3 regions of the Musicola paradisiaca NCPPB 2511 genome follow, and region 2 is predicted to be linked to each of the others. Evidence: predicted binding sites of a transcription regulator. Region 2 holds the regulator's gene; each other region holds the start of a gene.
What was found. The regulator ArgR, encoded in region 2, controls arginine synthesis, uptake and breakdown. The targets are predictions, from matches to a motif close to ANTGAATAAAAATACANT.

Region 1 (4,246 bases), 940 kb from region 2:
GATCGGAAACGGTGTCCAGGCTGTTGCGGGTGGCGGAAGCGAACCCCAGCCAGCCCGCCAACTGCTCGCGGTCAATAGGATAAGCGGTGCCCGCCAGCGCGCCGCAGCCCAGCGGGCTGACGTCCAGGCGTTTCAGCGTGTCTTCCAGACGACTTTCATCACGCACCAACATTTCGTGGTAAGCCAGACACCAGTGGGCGAACGTCACCGGCTGGGCGCGCTGCAGATGGGTATACCCCGGCATGACAGCGTCCTGATTGACTTCGGCGGTGGCCACCAGCGCCGCGCGCAGATGGCGGACGGCCTGCACCATTTCACCGACCTGCGCTTTGCACCACAGTTTCAGATCGGTGGCGACCTGATCATTGCGGCTGCGCCCGGTATGCAGTTTCTTGCCTAAATCACCGACCTTCTCGATCAACCGCTGCTCGACCCAACTGTGAATATCTTCGGCATCACTGTGCAAAATCGCCTGCGGGTCAGCCTGCACCTCTACCAGCAGCGTGTTGAGCGCCTGCTCCAGTTGCTGTTGTTCCTGCACGGTCAACACGTTGACCGTCACCAGCGCTTTCGACCAGCCAATGGAGCCGACGATGTCCTGCTCCGCCAGACGGTAATCGAACCGCAGTGAGTCATTAAACTGTTTGAAACGCTGATCCGCTGCCTGCGTGAACCGTCCGCCCCACAAAGCCATAACGTAAACTCCTGGTATCTCTGATGATGGCGGGCCTTGTTCCCGACGGCCCGCCGATAATATGTTGCGCATCTTTCCGCCCGGTGGCGGAAACACTCACGATGACGGGCGATCAAGCCAGAATGCGGGTGCCTATCGGCACGCCATTGAACAGCGCCGGGAGTTGATCGGCATGGCGCCAGCTGGCGATATCCACCGGACGACCCAGCGCGCGAGCGGCGTCCAGCGCGGCATTCACTTTGACAATCATGCCATCGGTGATGATGCCTTGTGCTATCAGCGCTTCCGCTTTCTCTGCGGTCATTTCGGCGATGCGCTGCCCTTTACCGTCCAGAATCCCACTGACATCGGACAGCAGAATCAAATCGGCGCCCAGCGTTTGCGCCAGTGCAGTCGCGGCCTGATCAGCGTTAACGTTCATCAGTTCGCCCTCGGCGGTAATGCCGATGGAGCTGACCACCGGCAGGTAGCCTGCCGCCAGCAACGTGTTGATCAACGCCGGCGACCCGGCCTCGGCTTTACCCACATGGCCCAGTTCTTCGCTCAACTGCGTTACCGAGGTGCTGCCGCCATCCGCCAGGCTCAGCCCTACTGCGTTGATATCATGGCGAATCGCCCAGGCCAGCAGGGTTTTGTTGGCGGAACCCGCCAGCGCGCCGGTAATGATGTCGATTTGATCCGCCGGCGTAACGCGCAGACCATTTTTCTTCACCACCGGCAGGGAGAGTTTCTTCATCAGGTCGTCCACCAGACAACCGCCGCCGTGCACGATCACCAGCGGACGCTGATGCTGCTGACGATATTCCACCAGCGCGGTGAACAGGCGCTCCAGCGCCTCTTCGCTATCCAGTAACACACCGCCGAGTTTGATAATTAACGGATTCATGGGTCTTTGCGCCTCAGGGATTGAATCAGAGTAAAGATTGGGTTTCCGGGAAACCAAAACGAATATTCATACATTGTACCGCCTGGGCCGCCGCGCCTTTCAGCAAATTATCTTCGGCTGCGACCACGATCAGGTGTTCACCCTGCACCGCGAAGCCGATATCGCAGAACGGCAAGCCCACCACGGATTTCAACGCCGGAACGCCTTTTTCATACAGGCGCACCAGCGGTTTATCGTGATAGGCGTTGTGATAGGCTTCCGCCACGTCCTGCGCGGTCACGCCCGGTTGTAGGCGGCAGGTAATGGTAGCCAGAATGCCGCGCGGGAAGTTGCCCAGATGCGGCGTGAAGATCACCGGAATCCCCAGATGCGTGGCGATTTCCGGGTGATGACGATGGTTGAAAATACCGTAGGGTTGCAGGCTGACTTCACAGAAACTGTTGGTCATGGAAGCCTTGCGGCCGGCGCCGCTCACGCCGCTGGTGGCGTCGATGACCGGCCACTGTTCAGGGTTCAGCAAACCGCCTTCCACCAACGGTTTCAAGGCCAGTTGGGAAGCCGTGGGGTAACAGCCCGGTACGGCGATCAGCTGCGCCTGACGGATATTGTCCGCCTGCCACTCCGCCAAACCGTACACCGCCTGCGACAGCAGATCGGCATGTTGATGTTCGAAACCGTAGTAACGGTTGTAGAATTCCGCATCCTGCACGCGAAACGCACCGGATAAGTCAAAAACCGTACAACCGGCGGCCAGGAACTGCGGCGCCAAGTCGTGACTCACTTTATGATCAGTGGCCAGAAACACCACGTCGACGCCTTTGGCGGCTTCCGCGACGTCGGTCAGCGGTTGCACCGGCAGCTCAATGATGCCTTTTAATTGGGGATGCAGATCGGAAATGCGTTTTCCCGCATCTACACTTTGCGCGGAAACCGCCAAAGCGGTTATGTTCATCTGCGGGTGACGGTTCAGGTACAGTGCCAGCTCAGCGCCGGTATAGCCACTTGCACCCACGATCAACGTATTCAGCATGTATCCGTATACCTTAAATTGCTTATGTTTGTGGAACAGGGAGCAGGCTCACCAGCGCAGCCACGCCGTTCACCCACAAGGTCAGGAAAAGCATTATGCGGCATTTTGCCCCGCCGCTATAGCTTACGATTTCCTTTCACCCGACATTATTGTATTTTTATTCAAAATAAATGCATGAATATTGATACTATCCTAACCAGAGGCTGTCAACTGTGAAGATGAATTTACCCCCTTTTATTGAGCTCTATCGGGCGTTGATCGCCACACCGTCCATCAGCGCCACCGATCGTGCGCTGGATCAGAGCAATGAAACCTTAATCAACCTGCTGGCAGGTTGGTTCGCCGATTTGGGTTTTCACGTTGACGTACAGCCCGTGCCGGGCACCTACAATAAATACAACCTGCTGGCGCGTCTGGGCGAGGGTAGCGGCGGGTTGCTGCTGGCCGGCCACACCGATACCGTTCCGTTCGACGACGGCCGCTGGACGCGCGACCCGTTCACGCTGACGGAACACGACAACAAGCTCTACGGGCTCGGCACCGCCGACATGAAAGGCTTCTTCGCCTTTATTCTCGATGCGCTGCGGGATATTGACGCCGACAAACTGACCAGGCCGCTGTACATTCTGGCCACGGCGGATGAAGAAACGACGATGGCGGGCGCCAAATACTTCTCCGAGTCGACCGGCATTCGCCCGGATTGCGCCATCATCGGCGAACCGACGTCGCTACAGCCGATCCGCGCCCACAAGGGCCATATGTCGAATGCCGTGCGCGTTCAGGGGCAGTCCGGTCACTCAAGCGACCCGTCCCGCGGCGTCAACGCCATCGAAGTGATGCACGACGCCATCTCCCACCTGATGGTACTGCGCGACGACCTTAAAACGCGCTACCACAACCCGGCGTTCCATATTCCCCACCCCACCATGAATTTCGGCCATATCCACGGCGGCGACGCCGCTAACCGCATCTGCGCCTGCTGCGATCTGCACATGGATATCCGCCCGCTGCCGGGCATGACGCTGAGCGATCTGAACGGACTGATCACCGAAGCGCTCTCGCCGGTCAGTGACCGTTGGCCCGGCCGTCTCACCGTCAGCGAGCTGCATCCGCCGATCCCAGGCTATGAATGCCCTGCCGACCATGAACTGGCGCAGGTGGTGGAAAAACTGCTGGGGCAGCCGACCGATGTGGTGAACTACTGTACCGAAGCGCCCTTTATCCAGACGCTGTGCCCGACGCTGGTGCTCGGCCCCGGCTCCATCAATCAGGCGCATCAGCCGGATGAATTCCTGGATATGTCGTTCATCCAGCCGACCCGCACATTGATTACCCAATTGGTGCATCATTTTTGTCGGTAGTGATACCCTTGCGGTCAACGGTAATCCTTTGTTCGCATTTACAGCGCCGCCTCGCTCAGGCGGCCACGTTCACCGGGCGCACGATCACGATGAAGAAGAAAGACTTTATTGCACAAGATCTACTGAGCAAGATTTACCAGCACGCCGCACTGCGGCCGGAACAGCGAATGTCAGAAAAACTGCCACCGGAGCGCACCTTAGCGGAGGAATATGGCGTATCGCGTTTTACCATCCGCAAAGCGTTGGAAAAATTGGCCAGCATCGGTGCGATTCGT
Region 2 (4,246 bases):
TAATCACGCGGAGGGGAAAACCCCAGAAAATTAATACAGACGAGTGCGGCGTGCGTTTTCTCGAGCCAGCTTCTTGGCATGACGCTTAACAGCAGAAGCTTTTGCGCGTTTACGTTCAGTAGTCGGTTTTTCATAGAACTCACGACGACGAACTTCAGCCAATACACCTGCTTTTTCACAGGAACGCTTGAAGCGACGCAGAGCTACGTCGAACGGCTCGTTTTCACGTACTTTAATTACCGGCATGTGCCTCTCACCTCAATAAATCGGTATGTTGCTGGCCTGTGCCAGCCTTTTCAAAATGGTGCGGAATTCTACTGCAATCGCGTCGCGTTTGTAAAGCCCGTGAACAAACATAAACCATTTTACGGCCTTCCGTGCCTATAATTCACAGGGGGTATGGTAGACTACCCGCCGCCCGACGCAACCGGCGCCAGGCGTACAGCCAGTCAAGAAATGAGAGTAATTACAGTAATGCGCGTATTGGGTATAGAGACTTCCTGCGACGAAACCGGCGTAGCGATTTATGACACGCGGGCAGGCCTGTTGGCTAACCAGCTTTACAGCCAGGTTAAGCTGCATGCGGATTATGGCGGCGTAGTGCCGGAATTGGCGTCACGTGATCATGTTCGTAAGACCGTTCCCCTCATTCAGGCCGCGTTGCGAGACGCCGGTTTAAATAAAGGCGATATTGATGGCGTTGCCTATACTGCCGGGCCCGGTTTGGTTGGGGCTTTGCTGGTTGGTGCTACGGTTGGCCGAGCGCTGGCATTTGCCTGGAATGTGCCGGCCGTGGCCGTTCATCATATGGAAGGCCATCTGTTGGCACCTATGTTGGAAGACAATCCCCCTTATTTCCCTTTTGTCGCGTTGTTGGTTTCCGGCGGGCATACCCAGTTGATTAGCGTAACAGGGGTCGGTAAGTATCTACTGCTGGGGGAGTCTATTGACGACGCGGCAGGCGAAGCATTTGATAAAACGGCCAAACTGTTAGGGTTGGATTATCCCGGCGGGCCCTTGTTATCGAAGATGGCGCAGGCCGGCCAGCATGGACGGTTTGTTTTTCCCCGCCCAATGACGGATCGTCCGGGGTTGGATTTCAGTTTTTCAGGTTTGAAAACGTTTGCCGCCAATACCATTCGTGAAAATGGGAATGACCCGCAAACCCAGGCGGATATCGCGCGAGCGTTTGAAGATGCTGTCGTCGATACGCTGGCGATTAAATGTCGTCGGGCACTGGATGAAACCGGGTTTCGTCGTCTGGTGATCGCCGGAGGCGTCAGCGCTAACCAAACATTACGCCAGAAACTGGCAGAGATGATGAATAAGCGTGGTGGCGAGGTGTTTTATGCTCGTCCTGCGTTTTGTACCGATAACGGTGCAATGATTGCTTATGCTGGCGCAGTACGCCTTCAACAGGGGACGATGAGCGATTTAGGGATAAGCGTCAGGCCTCGTTGGCCGCTGGCTGATTTACCCCCGGTGTGAGAAGCAACATTGTCCATAAATAAGGAAATACTGTGCGGCCCGATGCCGATTTGGCTAAAGGGGAAATTTCCGCTGAGAGCTCGCCGCTGGGAACTTCCCTTGAATTTTCTGCCGGGCCGGCTTGAATGGTACAACACGGATGTTTTTTCAGAGCTCTTGCTCAAACAAAACCAGAATGGCCTCGTAGAGCTGTTTGACACTGAAGCCCTTTGCCGGCGTGGTAAATATAGTATCGTCGCCGGCAATGGTGCCGAGGATCCCTTCAGATTTGCCTAGCGAATCCAGTAAACGAGCAATAAGCTGAGCGGCGCCGGGGCTGGTATGAATAACGACTACCGCATCGTTGTGATCGACATCCAGTACCAGATTTTTCAATGGACTGGTTGTCGTCGGTACCCCCAGCTCTGCGGGCAAGCAATAAACCATTTCCATCTTGGCATTGCGGGTTCTGACCGCACCGAACTTTGTCAGCATGCGGGAAACCTTCGATTGGTTGATATTTTCAAACCCATCGTCCTGCAGCGCTTGCACAATTTCACTTTGAGAACTGAATTTTTCTTCTTTTAGTAACGCTTTGAACGCTTTTACCAAATCTTCTTGTTTTGTTGAATTTCGCATTCGGCACCGGGGTAATTGGATTAATCATTCTCCGCATTATGCATATAAATGAATTTTTATGCAATATTTTTGCCTGTGGAGTCGTATTGCTATGGAACGCCTTTTCATTTTTAAGAGACAAAACATCACGCGATTTGAAGTATTTGGTTCTGTGCTCTCTCTCACAAAAAAGTAAATGAAATGTTATCAAAATGATGTTGTTTAGAGAGTGGTGCATGTTGTAATGCAACAAAATGGTTAACCTGTCGTGGGCTCATGTCGGTGTTCGGCGCCATTACCTGTAACTTTACTTACCTTTCAGTTTTTATACGTATTATTAGTTTATTATTAATTACATAGCGCCCGATCACCGTATGCGTGTTTATCCTCGCCAAAAACAGTTCCACCTGCTTGTCAATTAAATACGCATGGTTATAACTAAATGAATCCACGGTACTTTTAATTAATAAGATAATAAGGAGTTTAGGATGAAAGTTGCAGTTCTAGGAGCCGCAGGCGGTATTGGTCAAGCCCTTGCTCTTCTCCTCAAAACCCAGCTTCCTTCAGGTTCAGAATTGTCGCTCTATGACATTGCTCCCGTGACTCCAGGTGTTGCTGTTGATTTGAGTCATATTCCAACAGCAGTCAACATCAAAGGGTTTTGCGGTGAAGACGCCACCCCGGCGTTGGTAGGCGCGGATATCGTACTGATTTCTGCGGGAGTGGCTCGTAAACCTGGCATGGATCGTTCCGATCTTTTTAATGTAAATGCCGGAATTGTGCGTAACCTGGTAGAGCAGATTGCCCGCACTTGTCCTAAAGCCTGTATCTGTGTCATTACCAACCCTGTTAATTCGACGGTAGCTATTGCCGCTGAGACGCTTAAAAAAGCGGGAGTTTATGACAGAAATAAACTCTTCGGCGTCACGACGCTCGATATTATTCGTTCAAATACTTTTGTTGCTGAGTTGAAGGGAAAGCATCCCCAGGAAATCGATGTGCCTGTTATTGGTGGGCATTCTGGGGTCACTATATTGCCTTTGCTTTCCCAGATTCCCGGCGTCGACCTCTCTGAGCAGGAAGTGGTTGCTTTGACCAAGCGTATTCAGAATGCTGGGACTGAAGTCGTTGAAGCTAAAGCCGGCGGCGGCTCTGCAACATTGTCAATGGGCCAAGCCGCTGCTCGCTTTGGGTTGTCACTGGTTCGCGCTTTGCAAGGCGAAAGCGGTGTTGTCGAATGCGCTTATGTGGAAAGTGACGGCAAGTTTGCTCGTTTCTTTGCTCAGCCATTGTTGCTGGGAAAAGAAGGGATCATGGAGCGTAGAGAGATAGGGGCACTCAGCGCTTATGAACAACAATCTCTGGTCAGCATGCTCGATACATTGAAGCAAGATATCGTGCAGGGTGAAGTGTTCGTCAATAAATAACCTGCCTGTTTGTTTTAAAAAGGCCGGAGATCAACAGTATCTCCGGCCTTTTTATGGGTTTACTGTATCCAGCCGTTAGTGGGGACGAATCAGTTTTTTACGATCGAGTAATTCATTGGTTATATGATCATAGTAACGGCTTGGCCAGATCTCAGCAGGATGGATGCCTAGTGCATCCGCGATCAACCATTCTCCTTTTGGCCACGGTCGGGATAATGCGTTAGCTAATGTTGATGAACTCAACCCGGCCGCCCGAGAAACCGCTGCAAGTGTTGTTCCTTTTTTTCTTAGCGCCGCAATAATATCGGCAGGATGCCAATCATTTTTCCTTGAATTCATAATCCTTCCCTTATTGCTATAAGACGACAGCGTATTAATGGTATAACTAACGTTTCATGGTGAATGGTTTCGTTAACCAGGAATCATTATTTGGAAATAATATAGCATCAATTTCCTGAATATTTCCAATTAATTTCCAAATGGAACTGCGTGTGTAACGAATGGCACTATCGGGATGAAAAGGACATGAAAAAAGAGTGGTTTGCGACCAGCGAATTGGTTGGTGTTGGCGGACTGCCTAAATCAAGGCAAGGATTGAACAAGCGGGCCCGAGAAGATGGTTGGGAAAAACGTCGACGCAAAGGTGTGCAAGGGCGCGGTGTGGAATATTCGATCCACAGTTTGCCACAAACTGTTCAGCAGACGCTGCTTATACAGGAAACATCAGGAGAATA
Region 3 (4,246 bases), 200 kb from region 2:
ATCATCTCCGCATTGAATCCATTTACCGGCGGAGAAACACTGCGCCGGACAAAACCCGTTTCAGGATCCACCCAAACCGTCTGCTGCCCCGGTTCCAGCTTTTGCGGCGACGGTGTTTCCACTTCGGCCAGCAGACGGGACATCGTGCAGCCATACACAACACACAGCCGGCCCAGCAACGCCGCCGTCGGGCTGGTTTCCCCCCGTTCCATACGCGACAACGTAGCACGGCTGATATCGCTGTTCAGCGCCAGTTCATCCAACGACCAACCGCGTTCACGACGCAACGCGGACAACCGTTCAGACAGCCGTAAATCGATATCCGACAATCGATTTTCCATCGTTAGATGCGCCTTTATTTCTTTAATAAGAGAAAAAATCTCATAAAAGAGAAATCGGTGCAATACACCGTCAGAAATATTGTCATGCGGCCCGATCGCCAGTTGATGACAACCATTTCGGGGTGATCCCGATAACAGACGTTTGGCTCGACACATTCACCACGTATAATCGCCGGGCGATATAGCATGCTGTCCATTACACGTCAGCATGATTCCTCCGTCTTCAGACCAGAGTGAGCATCCATGACGATCCCAGCTTCCGTCCCATTGCTGACACGCCCGATTACCGCCGCCGACAATGGCGCGATAGCTAGCGTAATCCGGCGTGTTTCCGCCGAATTCGGTCTAACCGCCGATAAGGGATACACTGTCTCCGACCCCGACCTGGATAGACTGTTCGAGGTGTACAGCCGTCCCTACTGCGTCTACTGGGTTGTCGAATATCGTGGCGAAGTGGTTGGCGGAGGCGGTTTAGCACCGCTGGCAGGCGGAGATACCGACATATGTGAATTGCAAAAGATGTATTTCCTGCCCATCGCCCGTGGACAGGGCATCGCCCGGCAACTGGCCGAACGCGCGCTGGAGTTCGGCCGTCAGCAAGGGTTTCAACGCTGCTATCTGGAAACGACCGGGCACCTGACCAGCGCCATCCGTCTTTATGAGAAACTGGGTTTCCAGCACATCAACCATGCCATGGGTTGTACCGGTCATGTGGATTGTGAAGTCAGAATGCTGAAAACGCTTTAAGCCGGAAACAAAATACCCGCCGGGCGGCGGGTATCAGAACAACCCCAGGAATCAATGACGCTTGCCGTCATCGTCCTCATCGTAGAAATCTTCGTCTTCCTCGTCGAAATCGTCATCGTCGCCGTTCGGATCTTCGAAGTAGGTGCCCCAGCCGTCATAGTTGACCTGATGACGCTCCGCCAGTTCCAGCAACTGCTCCACTTGCTGATCGATAAGTTCGGCATTCAACGACACCTCGCAAATCGCATCGCAACACATCAGCGTGATACCTTCTTCCGTATCCAGCTCTTCGGCGTCCGTAACTTCGTAGCCCAGCTTGAAGGCATCCACCGCCACCTTTTCCAGATCCTCGAACTTCTCGGCGGAAAAATGGTGTTCGATGGTATAGAGCGCGTCAGGATCGCTGCCATCCTCCAGCAACTCTTCGATAATCAGGCGTGTCTCTTCACGTTGTTCTTCCAGCAATTCACGGTTTGCCATGTCCCAGTCCTCATAAAAACGGCAAAGATGGCTTCATTTTCCCACAGCCCTGCGTTCGTCTCCACCAGAAAGTTTTAACCCGACACTTGAAATTGAATATTTACACATATAAAGTGAATTTTAATTCAACCACGCGCGTTGAGCCACATGGAGACAAAAAGATGAACCCGTTTTATAAGCGTCACTTTTTAAGACTGATGGATTTTACCCCTGCGGAAATAGAAACGCTGTTGTCACTCGCCGCCACCCTCAAAATCAATAAGAAAAACGGTACTGAAACCCGCCATCTGCAAGGCAAAAACATCGCACTCATCTTCGAAAAAGATTCGACTCGCACTCGTTGCTCTTTCGAAGTTGCTGCATACGATCAGGGCGCACAAGTGACCTATCTCGGGCCCAGCGGCAGCCAGATCGGTCATAAAGAATCCATGAAAGACACAGCGCGTGTGCTGGGCCGCATGTATGACGGCATCCAATACCGCGGTTACGGCCAGGTACTGGTGGAAACGCTGGCGGAATTTTCCGGCGTTCCGGTCTGGAACGGCCTGACCAACGAATTTCACCCGACGCAGCTACTGGCCGATCTGATGACCATGCAGGAACATCTGCCGGAGAAACCGCTATCGGCCATGAAACTGGCCTACGTCGGGGATACCCGCAATAACATGGGCAACTCTATGCTGGAAGCGGCCGCGCTGACCGGCCTCGATCTGCGGTTGATCGCCCCGCAGGCCTGCTGGCCCGATGCGGCGCTGGTGGCGGAGTGCCAGACAGCCGCCGCCAAAACCGGCGGTTCGATTACGCTGACCGAAGAGGTAGCCGCTGGCGTGAAGGACGTGGATTTCATTTACACCGACGTATGGGTGTCGATGGGCGAAGCGAAAGACGCCTGGGCGGAGCGCATCAATCTGCTGCGTCCGTATCAGGTCAATATGGACATGATCGCCGCCACCGGGAATCCGCAGGTGAAATTCCTGCACTGTTTGCCGGCATTCCACGACGATCAAACCACTCTCGGCAAGCAAATGGCCGAGCAGTACGACCTGCACAATGGCATGGAAGTCACCAATGACGTGTTCGAGTCGGCGCATAGCATCGTGTTCGACCAGGCGGAAAACCGGATGCATACCATCAAAGCGGTCATGGTGGCGACGCTCGCCCCGAATGCCGAACTGCCGTAACGGCGTCGCCATTCCCGCCACGGCAGAGATCCAGAACCCCGCCGAGTCAGGCGAGAGGCCGCGCGTTCAGCCAACGAGACCGAACGCGCCGTCCGGCAAAACATCGCCGGACGAGCCCTACAGCATTTCACCGTTGGACGCGATCGCCTTCTGATACCAGTAAAAAGATTTCTTCGGTGTACGTTTCAACGTACCGGTGCCGTCGTCGTGTTTGTCCACATGGATAAAGCCGTAGCGCTTCGCCATTTCTCCCGTCGTGAACGACACCAGATCGATACAACCCCATGGCGTATACCCCATGAGTTCGACACCATCCTCCCAGACCGCAGCCTTCATGGCCTCGATATGAGAACGCAGATAGTCGATGCGGTAGTCATCCTGACAAACCCCCGTTTCGTCGGGTTTATCCAGCGCACCCAGCCCATTTTCCACAATGAACAGCGGCACGTCGTACCGCTCATACAGCGTCACCAACGCATAGCGCAGGCCGACAGGGTCAATCTGCCACCCCCAGTCGCTGGCTGTCAGGTGCGGGTTCGGGATTGAATGCTCCGAACTGCCGTCCATGCTGGCGGCAATGGCGTTCTGCACATCATGTTTGACCACGCTGGACATGTAATAGCTAAAACCGATGTAGTCCGCTTTCCCCTCGCGCAGGATCTGCTCGTCCTCCGGCTCCATACGGATGTTATATCCTTTGAGCGCCCACTCCCGCCGGGCATAACCGGGATAGCGGCCACGCACATGAACGTCGGAAAAGTAGAAGCGATCGTGCATCGATCTGGCGGCCAGCATCACGTCTTCCGGGTGACACGAATAGGGATAAAAGGGCACAAAAGAGCACATGCAGCCCACTTTGATGGCGGGGTTGATATCATGCGCCCGTTTCACTACCCGTGCGCTGGCGACAAACTGATGATGCACCGCCTGGTACATCGCCTCCTCCGGTTTCTCCTTCTGTGGGAAACGCACCCCGGAACACATCCAGCCGAAGATCTCCGCCGCGACGTTTTTCTGATTGTTGATCTCGTTGAAGGTCATCCAGTATTTCACTTTGTGCTTATAGCGCTCGATCACCGTAGTGGCGAAATGAACAAAACACTCCAGCGTTTTACGGCTCATCCAGCCGTCATACTGTTGAACCAGATGCAGCGGCATCTCGAAATGGCTGAGGGTCATGACCGGTTCGATCCCGTGTTTCAACAATTCGTCGATCAGGTCATCGTAGTACCGCAGGCCGGCCTCACAGGGCTCCAGCTCATCACCTCGCGGAAAAATACGGGTCCAGGCGATGCTGGTGCGAAAACACGTAAACCCCATTTCCGCAAACAGCGCGATGTCATCCTTGTAGCGATGGTAAAAATCGATCGCCTCGTGATTCGGGTAGCTCTCGCCGGGCAATACGCCCTCGGTGATGCGTCGCAATGTGCCGTGCGCCCCCGCCGTCAGTACATCGACAACGCTGACGCCCTTCCCCCCTTCCTGCCATCCGCCTTC

Region 1: a site for ArgR is predicted at 2,759-2,776, ahead of argC (N-acetyl-gamma-glutamyl-phosphate reductase). Genes of this name have one in related genera too.
Region 3: a site for ArgR is predicted at 1,681-1,698, ahead of argF (ornithine carbamoyltransferase). Genes of this name have one in related genera too.

Annotation. Positions count from the first base shown of each region.
Region 1 covers NZ_CM001857.1:217,355-221,600, reverse strand. The annotation lists gene argH (argininosuccinate lyase) at 1-694, opposite strand, end outside; gene argB (acetylglutamate kinase) at 807-1,580, opposite strand; gene argC (N-acetyl-gamma-glutamyl-phosphate reductase) at 1,606-2,610, opposite strand; gene argE (acetylornithine deacetylase) at 2,823-3,971, shown strand; gene DPA2511_RS01000 (GntR family transcriptional regulator) at 4,061-4,246, shown strand, end outside.
Region 2 covers NZ_CM001857.1:3,908,062-3,912,307, reverse strand. The annotation lists gene rpsU (30S ribosomal protein S21) at 31-246, opposite strand; gene tsaD (tRNA (adenosine(37)-N6)-threonylcarbamoyltransferase complex transferase subunit TsaD) at 475-1,488, shown strand; gene argR (transcriptional regulator ArgR) at 1,636-2,106, opposite strand; gene mdh (malate dehydrogenase) at 2,574-3,512, shown strand; gene DPA2511_RS23020 (helix-turn-helix domain-containing protein) at 3,588-3,851, opposite strand; gene DPA2511_RS17245 (DNA-binding protein) at 4,038-4,246, shown strand, end outside.
Region 3 covers NZ_CM001857.1:4,109,792-4,114,037, forward strand. The annotation lists gene DPA2511_RS18310 (helix-turn-helix domain-containing protein) at 1-341, opposite strand, end outside; gene DPA2511_RS18315 (GNAT family N-acetyltransferase) at 585-1,088, shown strand; gene rraB (ribonuclease E inhibitor RraB) at 1,140-1,568, opposite strand; gene argF (ornithine carbamoyltransferase) at 1,730-2,749, shown strand; gene DPA2511_RS18330 (6-phospho-beta-glucosidase) at 2,867-4,246, opposite strand, start outside.